2 regions of the Clostridium carnis genome follow, and region 2 is predicted to be linked to the other one. Evidence: riboswitches for the same ligand, from Rfam matches in the RefSeq annotation. Region 2 holds a riboswitch; the other holds the start of a gene.
What was found. A riboswitch is a leader RNA that binds a small molecule or an ion and turns the genes downstream of it on or off. The one in region 2 is predicted to bind FMN.
Positions count from the first base shown of each region.

Region 1: it holds a riboswitch for FMN, as region 2 does, so the genes downstream of both, ACYQ1T_RS09020 (ECF transporter S component) here and ribD (bifunctional diaminohydroxyphosphoribosylaminopyrimidine deaminase/5-amino-6-(5-phosphoribosylamino)uracil reductase RibD) in region 2, are expected to answer to the same signal.

Region 1 is NZ_BAAHYS010000001.1:1,875,427-1,879,858, forward strand. Features, by position in the region: gene ACYQ1T_RS09015 (Tex family protein) at 1-1,981, shown strand, start outside; FMN riboswitch at 2,039-2,155, shown strand; gene ACYQ1T_RS09020 (ECF transporter S component) at 2,314-2,904, shown strand; gene ACYQ1T_RS09025 (radical SAM protein) at 3,059-4,276, opposite strand; gene ACYQ1T_RS09030 (class I SAM-dependent methyltransferase) at 4,266-4,432, opposite strand, start outside.
Region 2 is NZ_BAAHYS010000001.1:400,822-405,253, forward strand. Features, by position in the region: gene ACYQ1T_RS02030 (bifunctional 3,4-dihydroxy-2-butanone-4-phosphate synthase/GTP cyclohydrolase II) at 1-437, opposite strand, end outside; gene ACYQ1T_RS02035 (riboflavin synthase) at 461-1,108, opposite strand; gene ribD (bifunctional diaminohydroxyphosphoribosylaminopyrimidine deaminase/5-amino-6-(5-phosphoribosylamino)uracil reductase RibD) at 1,109-2,206, opposite strand; FMN riboswitch at 2,415-2,530, opposite strand; gene ACYQ1T_RS02045 (PTS sugar transporter subunit IIC) at 2,725-3,792, opposite strand; gene ACYQ1T_RS02050 (2-dehydropantoate 2-reductase) at 3,814-4,432, opposite strand, start outside.

The sequences.
Region 1 (4,432 bases), 1.5 Mb from region 2:
TTTAAATGAAAGAAAAGAAGATGTATTAAGACTAATTAATGAGCAAGGTAAGTTAACAGAAGAGATACAAAAAGCATTAGAAAAAGCAGTTACTTTAACAGAAGTTGAAGATATATATAGACCATATAAACAAAAGAAAAGAACTAGAGCAACTATTGCATTAGAAAAAGGATTAAAGCCACTTGCAGAGATAATATTATTAGGTAAGTTTACAGGTAATATTAAAGAAGAGGGAGGCAACTATATAAATGAAGAGAAAGGTGTTAACACTTCTGATGAAGCAATAAGTGGCGCACTTGATATAGTTGCAGAAATAATTTCAGATGAAGCTAAGTATAGAAAATGGATAAGAGAATTAGTATTAAGAGAAGGAAAAATTGAATCTAAAGGAAGTAGTGAAGATACAACTCCATATGAAATGTACTATGAATATAGTGAAGAAGTAGGAAAGATACCTCCACATAGAATTCTTGCTATAAATAGAGGAGAAAAAGAAAAAATACTTTCTGTAAAAATTGCTATAAATGAAGAAAAGATACTAAATTACTTAGAAAGAGAATTGTTAAAGGAAAATGAAGTTACTGATAAGTATTTAAAAGAAGCAATTAAGGATGCACTAAAAAGATTAATATATCCATCCATTGAAAGAGAAGTAAGAAGTGAACTTACTGATATTGGAGAAGAAGGAGCTATTAAAATATTTAAAGAAAATTTAAAAGCATTACTTATGCAAGCTCCTATTAAAGGAAAAGTTGTTATGGGATATGATCCTGGATTTAGAACTGGATGTAAAATAGCTGTTTTAGATAGTACAGGTAAATTTTTAGAAAAGGCAACTGTTTTTCCAACTGTACCTAGAAATGATATTGAAGGAACTAAAAAAATATTAAAAGAATTAATTAACAAACATAATGTAGATGTAATTTCTTTAGGGAATGGAACGGCATCAAGAGAATCAGAAGAAGTAATATCAGAAATAATTACTGAAGTTAGAAATGAAACAGGTAAAGACCTTGCATATGTAATTGTTTCAGAAGCAGGGGCATCGGTTTATTCAGCATCAGAACTTGCAACTAAAGAATATCCAGATTTAGATGTAACTATAAGAGGTGCTATTTCAATAGGAAGAAGACTTCAAGATCCTATGGCAGAACTTGTTAAAATTGATCCTAAAGCTATTGGAGTAGGGCAATATCAGCATGATGTTACACAAAAGAGATTAGAAGAATCACTTGCAGGTGTTGTAGAGGATTCAGTTAATAAGGTTGGAGTAGATTTAAATACAGCAACCCCATCATTACTTACTCATATAGCTGGCATTAATTCTACAATAGCAAATAATATAGTATTATATAGAGATGAAGTTGGAGAATTTAAAAGTAGAAAAGAACTTTTAAAAGTTAAGAGGTTAGGACAAAAAGCATATGAACAATGTGCAGGATTTTTAAGAGTAATGGAAAGTAAAGAGCCGTTAGATAATACATCAGTTCATCCGGAAAGTTATAAAGTTGCTTCAAAATTAATAGAAGTTTTAGGTTATACAAAAAATGATTTAAAAAATAGAAAATTAGATGATATAGAAGATAGAGTAAAAGAAAAAGGAATAAATAATCTTGTTAATGAATTAGAAGTTGGGGAACCTACTTTAAAAGATATTATAAAAGAACTTCAAAAACCAGGAAGAGATCCAAGAGAAGAAATGCCAAAACCGATATTAAAAACTGGAGTAATAGACTTAAAGGATTTAACATCAGGAATGGTTTTAATGGGAACAGTTAGAAATGTTTCAGATTTTGGTGCGTTTGTTGATATTGGAGTACATCAAGATGGTTTAGTTCATAAAAGTCAAATGGCAGATAGATTTGTAAAACATCCGTTAGATATTGTTAAGGTAGGAGATGTAATAAAGGTTAGGATAATGGAAGTAGATACAAAGAGAAAAAGAATTTCATTATCTATGAAGGATTTAAAAGAAATATAATAAAAAACTTGAACAAATTTGAAAATACGAATATAATATAAGTATAATATAAATTAAAATTATCTTCAGGGCGGGGCGTGATTCCCCACCGGCGGTATAGCCCGCGAGCTACTTGTAGCATGATTCGGTGAAACTCCGAGGCCGACAGTATAGTCTGGATGAAAGAAGGTAAGAGGTTAGAATTGTTTATTATTGTTTTATGTAGTAAGCATATCTAGTTCTTGTGAATTTTTGCCCTGATGTTATTAATACATCAGGGTTTCTTTAATTTTCACAGAATAAACAATCTAACTAATTGCCCCAGAAGATAGACTTTTGGGAGGAAGAGAAAAATGGAAAATAAAAATCTAAACAAGTTCATCAAAATTGCATTACTTGGAGCAATTGCAGTATTATTAATGTATGTAGACTTTCCTGTAATACCAATATTTCCATGGTTAAAAATTGACTTAAGTGATGTTCCAGCTCTTATGGGAGCATTTGCTTTTGGACCATTATCAGGAATAGTAATAGAACTTATAAAAAATCTTTTAATTCTAATTGTAAAAGGAACAGGAACAGCATTTGTTGGAGAAATTGCAAACTTTATAGTAGGAATTTCATTAGTAGCACCAGCAGCATGGATTTATCATAGAAATAAAAGCAAAAAAACTGCAATAATAGGTATGGCGGTAGGGATTTTAACTTTAGAGATAATAGGAATAATTGCGAATGTATATTTCCTATTACCAGCTTATGGAATGCAAATGGCAAAAAGCGAGTTAATTCAATATGTAACAGTAGGGTTACTACCTTTCAATGGAATAAAGGGAATTTTAGTATGTGGAGTAACCTATGTTTTATATAAGAAGATTTCAGTTGCAATATTTAAAGTAGATTCAAACTTTGGAACTAAAAAGAAAGAAAAATTAGGAACAATATAAGTATAATTGAAATTAAATTAGAAATTATAAAAGTGTTATGGTTATAAGTGATACAAAATCTTATAAATATAACACTTTTTAATTTAAACAAATATTTATTAAGTATATATAGCAAATATAATATAAATTTTTTAATTTAATATCTTATAAAAACTTACTTTTCACCAGCTAGAAGTCTATAGTAGGCTGGTTTTTTATTCATGTCACATTTATCACATTTTTTAGCGTAACAATAACATTTAGGATAACCTACTTTTGTATGCATTTTACTCCAAATGACTTTTATATTTTCTTCTAGAATATTACCAAAAGGTTCATTTACAAAATCACAAGGAAGAAAGTTTCCTTTATTATCTATATATGCGTGCTGTACCCCTGCACCACATCCAAACTGATCTTCTGATTCAACATATGGGAAAACAGAAGTTTTAGGATAAGTTTTATCTTTATTAAAAATTATATGAAGGTTTTTTAGGGTATCTTTTTCTTCTTTAGTAAGTATAGCAGATTTATTTTCTAATAAAGATCCGCATGGAATTGGTTCAAGGATTCTAAGTTCATCTACACCTAAATTTTTGAGATATATAGAAAGTTTAAATATTTCACCGGAAGAAAGTAATTCTCTATTACAAACAACTTGCCCCATTGTATAAAGGCCAGCTTCTTTAGAGGATTTTATTGCACTTATGGCTATATCAAAGGCACCTTTATAGCCACGTTTTTCATCATGGATTTTAGGATCTAAGCTATCTATACTAATTCCAACTCCAAATAATCCAGCTTTTTTTAAGGATTTAGCTTTATTTATATCCAGACTAAAGCCATTAGAAAATACATAAGAGATACTTCTATTATCAATAGAAGCTATAATTTCTTCTAAATCATTCCTAAGAAGTGGTTCACCACCAGTAAAACCAATAATTCCAACACCAAGATTTTGAAGATCAGAAATTACTTTTAATAATTGAGAGGTAGACATATCTTCACAGAAGGTTGAGTTGCTAACAAATCTTTTAGCGCTACAATGCCAACAATTGTACATACATTTTCCAGTAACAGCAATATAAGTTGAAATAGGTGCTAGTCTTTTACCACTTATATGATTATCGAAAAAGTCTTCGTTATTTCCGGGGACTGCCATTGCAATAGTTTTATAGGCATTAGAGTTTAGTGGTGGAAGAAATGAGTTAATTATAAAATTATTATTATGAATTACAATTCTATCATTTTTAATAACATTTAAGGCACACTTAATTACATTAGATATACGATATCTTTTATTAGCTTTTAACTTTTTATGAATAGAATAAAAATTATGAAGTACATTTTTATTAGTTGACATTTTTAAAATAGGAAAAAGATTATTTATCATTTCTAAAAACCCCCCAAACATATTTATGTGTAACTTGATTTAAATTATATTTATTAAGTAACGTAGAAAAGGTGTTTTTTACCTCATCATTAGATAAGTCAAGCATTGTATCAAATCCAGCTAATGCCCCAGTAGATGTAACCCAATTAACTAAAT
Region 2 (4,432 bases):
ACAGCTGCTTCAGTATGTCCAATTCTTTTTAAAACGCCACCTTTTTTAGCTATTAAAGGGAATACATGTCCTGGTCTTCTAAAGTCATCTCCATTTGAAGCTTCTAATAATTTTTCTATTGTTAATGCTCTTTCAAAAGCTGAAATACCAGTAGTTGTATCAATATGATCTACAGAAACTGTAAAAGCTGTTTCATGATTATCAGTATTATTTTCTACCATGGGATTAATATTTAAAGTTTTAAGTCTTTCTTCCTCCATTGGCATACATATTAATCCTCTACCATACTTAGCCATAAAGTTTATTGCCTCTGGCGTTACCTTTTCTGCTGCCATTAACAAATCTCCTTCATTTTCTCTATCTGGATCATCAATTACTATAACTATTTTTCCTTTTTTAATATCCTCTATTGCTTCCTCAATACTATTAAAATTCATTTTATATTCCTCCCTTTATTCCATTAAATAAATCCATTATTTCTAAGAAAGTCTTCACTTATAGAACTTTTATTTTTATTCTCATTAAACATTAAAAGCTTTTCTACATATTTGCCTATTAAATCACACTCTAAATTAACAGTTTCTCCTACACCTTTAATAAGTAAGGTTGTTTCTTTAGCAGTATGTGGAACTATTGATACCTTAAAATCTTTATCATCAACCTGTGCTACTGTTAAGCTTATTCCATCTATTGTTATTGAACCCTTTTCTACTATATATTTTAAAATACTATACTTTGCTGTAATAGTAACCCAAACAGCGTTATCTTCTTTTACAAGGGAAATAATTTTACCAATACCATCTATATGTCCACTAACTATATGTCCACCTAATCTACTTTCTAAACTAAGAGCCCTTTCTAAATTAACTTTACTTCCAATAGTAAGTTCTCCTAAATTACTTCTTCTTAACGTTTCTGCCATTACATCAGCTTCAAATATTTTCCCATTTAAATTAGTTACTGTAAGGCATACTCCATTGGTACAAATGCTGTCACCTAAAACTGTTTTTTCTAAAACCTTATTTGCTTTTATTAATAGTTTTGATGATTTTTCTCCTTTTTTTATTCCCTGTATTATACCTATTTCCTCAACTATTCCAGTAAACATTTAACTTTTACCTCCTAAAATGTATCCCTCAATTAAAATATCTTCTCCAATAGTTCTTAATGTTATATCCTTAACTTTATAGGCATCTTTCAATAGCTCTATACCATTTCCCCCTACTGGAGTTTTTGAACCTGTCCCACCAATTATTTTAGGAGAAATATAAAATTGTACTTTATCTACTATTCCACTTTCTAAAGCTGAAAAATTTAATTTAGCTCCTCCTTCTAGAAGGATACTATCTATTTTTAAATGTCCTAATTTAATCATTAAATCATTTAAATCAACTTTGTTATTTTTTGATTTTATAGTTAACACCTTAGCTCCTAAAGCTTCTAATTTAACTAATTTATTTTTATCAGCACTTTCAGTTGTTGCAATAATTGTTTTTACATTACTTATATCCTCTAATACCTTTGACTCCATTGGAATCCTAAGTTTACTATCTACAATTATTCTTGTTGGACTTTTACCTTCTTTTAACCTACAAGTTAACTGTGGATTATCTTTTATTACTGTATCTATGCCCACCATAATTCCTAAAACTTCATTTCTTAATCTATGAACCTTTTCTCTAGATTCCTCTCCTGTTATCCATTTTGACTCTCCTAAGGATGTAGCTATTTTGCCATCTAACGACATAGCTGTTTTTAATATTACAAAAGGCTTTTTATAAGTTATATATTTAATAAATACTTCATTAAGTTTTTTACACTCATCTTCTAAAACACCTATAACAACTTCCACTCCAGCCTGTTTAAGCTTTTTAACTCCATTCCCAGAAACTAAAGGATTAGGATCAACCATTCCTATTACAACCCTTTTAATTTTATTTTCTATAATTTTTTCTACACATGGTGGTGTTTTTCCATAATGAGAACAAGGCTCTAACGTAACATAAAGTGTAGCTCCCTTTACATCATAAACTGCATTGTTTATTGCATTTACTTCTGCATGAGCTTTACCATACTCTTCATGATAACCTACCCCAATTACTTTTTCATTTTTTACAATAATAGCACCTACCATTGGATTAGGATTTACTCGTCCTCTTCCTTTTTTAGCTAATTCCAAAGCCATTTTCATATATCCCTTATCCATATTTATACCCCTTAAATATTAATAATCATTTAATAAAATCCTAGGCTTTTATAAAAAATAAAACCCTAAGTAAAAATACTCAGGGCATTAAATATACAACAATAAACAAACATATATTTTCATATATAAAAAACTCTGAAATATCAAATATTTCAGAGCTATAATACACAAAAAAATATATAGTTATACAAAAATTGCTATACTTTATATTTACCTTCTTCCATCCAGACTATACTGTCGGCTTCGGAATCTAACCGAATCATGCCAATAAGGCTCGCGGGCTTTACCGCCGGTAGGGAATTACACCCTGCCCTGAAGATTTATTAAATTGTATACCTTAATTTTATCTACTTTTCATTTTTCTGTCAATACTTATTAATACATTCATTGTTTTTTATAGTTTTTTCTAATCCTATTTTTTAGTTTTATTTATAACTCTAATAACTAAAATTAAATATTAAATATGTTTAAAAAAAATATCAAAGCCAATTAATTTTGACTTTGATATTTTCATTATTTTATCCAAGATAAGCAAAAGCTTCTTCTTTTTTATATAATTTAAGCACTTTTTCAAATAATACTAATGATATTATTGCTACTACTGTAGGAATAACAAACCATATTATTACTGCTAGCGCTACATTTAATCCTGCATTAATTGATGCTAACGGTCCAACTAATCCAACTAATCCAAATCCAGCTGATGAAGGTATTCCCATAACATTAAATATTGCAACTGGTATTGCTGAAATAGCTGAAGTAAATAAAATAGGTACTAAAATAATTGGATAACGGAATAAGTTTGGCATCATCATTTTCATTGCACCTAAACCAACAGCCATTGTAAGTCCTGGTTTATTAACTTTCCAAGAGTGAACAACTAATACTATTGTTGTTGCTGCAACTCCCATTGCTGCCGCACCTGCTGATATACCATTTAATTGAATTGCCATACCAATAGCTACTGTTGATATTGGCGAAATAATTAATACAGCAAATGAACAAGCTATTAAAATACTCATTACTACAGGTTGTAAATTTGTAAATGAATTAATTCCATTTCCAATAAGACCTGTAAAACTCTTAACATAAGGAAGAATAAGTAAGCCTATTAAGCCTGATCCAGCTCCTATAAGAATAGGTGTTAGGATTATACCTACTGAACCGAATTTCTCTCCCACTAATAATATTAAAATTACTGCTAATGATGCAGTAAGCATAGTATTTATTATATCACCAGTTCCTGCACTTACATATGCACCCATAACTTTATTTGCCATATTTTGCATTTGTGGATTAAACATAGTAACACCTGAACCTACAAATGCAGCTCCTGCAACAACAGCCATTTTCATTGGATTTAATCCAAATTGTAATGCAATAAGTGCTCCTATTAATAATGGAGTAGTTAATTGAAACATAACAACTGTTCTAGTTAATAAAACTACAAAATCTGTTTGTTCAAATAATTTTAAAATAGATGCTAAAACAGCATTTGGAATAAGTCCAACTATAATTCCTAAAGCTGTCCCTGCTAGAACCTTGTTTAAAAAATCCTTAGGGGTAAGTCTTTTATTTTCAGACATATTTAAATATCTCCTTTGCTATTATTGTGCTATTAAAATTTCTTCTTTTGCATGAACTAATAAAGTTAAGAATTGACAGTAAGGTGTTGAAACATTATATCTTGCACCTTTTTTACATACTGCTCCATTAATATAATCAATTTCTGTTAAACGATTATTTTTAATTAGATCTTGATGCATAGATGGATAATGCTTACCTACTCCGTTTGGATCAAAAGTAGTTTTAACATGACTTACAATTTCTTCACGATCAAGAATAATGCCTTCTTTTTCTGCTACATCTGCAAATTCGTTAATAATTGTACGAATTATTTTATCCGTTGCTTTAGTTGCTCCAAAGTTTGCAATATTTGAATCTAAAACAGTACATGTCCCATTTAATGTTCCATTTACGCAAGCTTTTCTCCATATAGAATACTTTACATTTTCACTATATTTTGCATTTAATCCTGCTTCACTTAGTACTTTTACAACTTCTAACGCAGCTTCTTTTCCACCTTCATATACGTTTTGAAGTTCTACTTCTCCACTTCCAAAAAGTTTTGCTTCACCAGGACCTGTTAATCCAGCTGTCCACATAGTGTTTCCAAGTAAAATATTATCTTCAGCCACATAATTTTTAACAGTATCTTCATGGCCT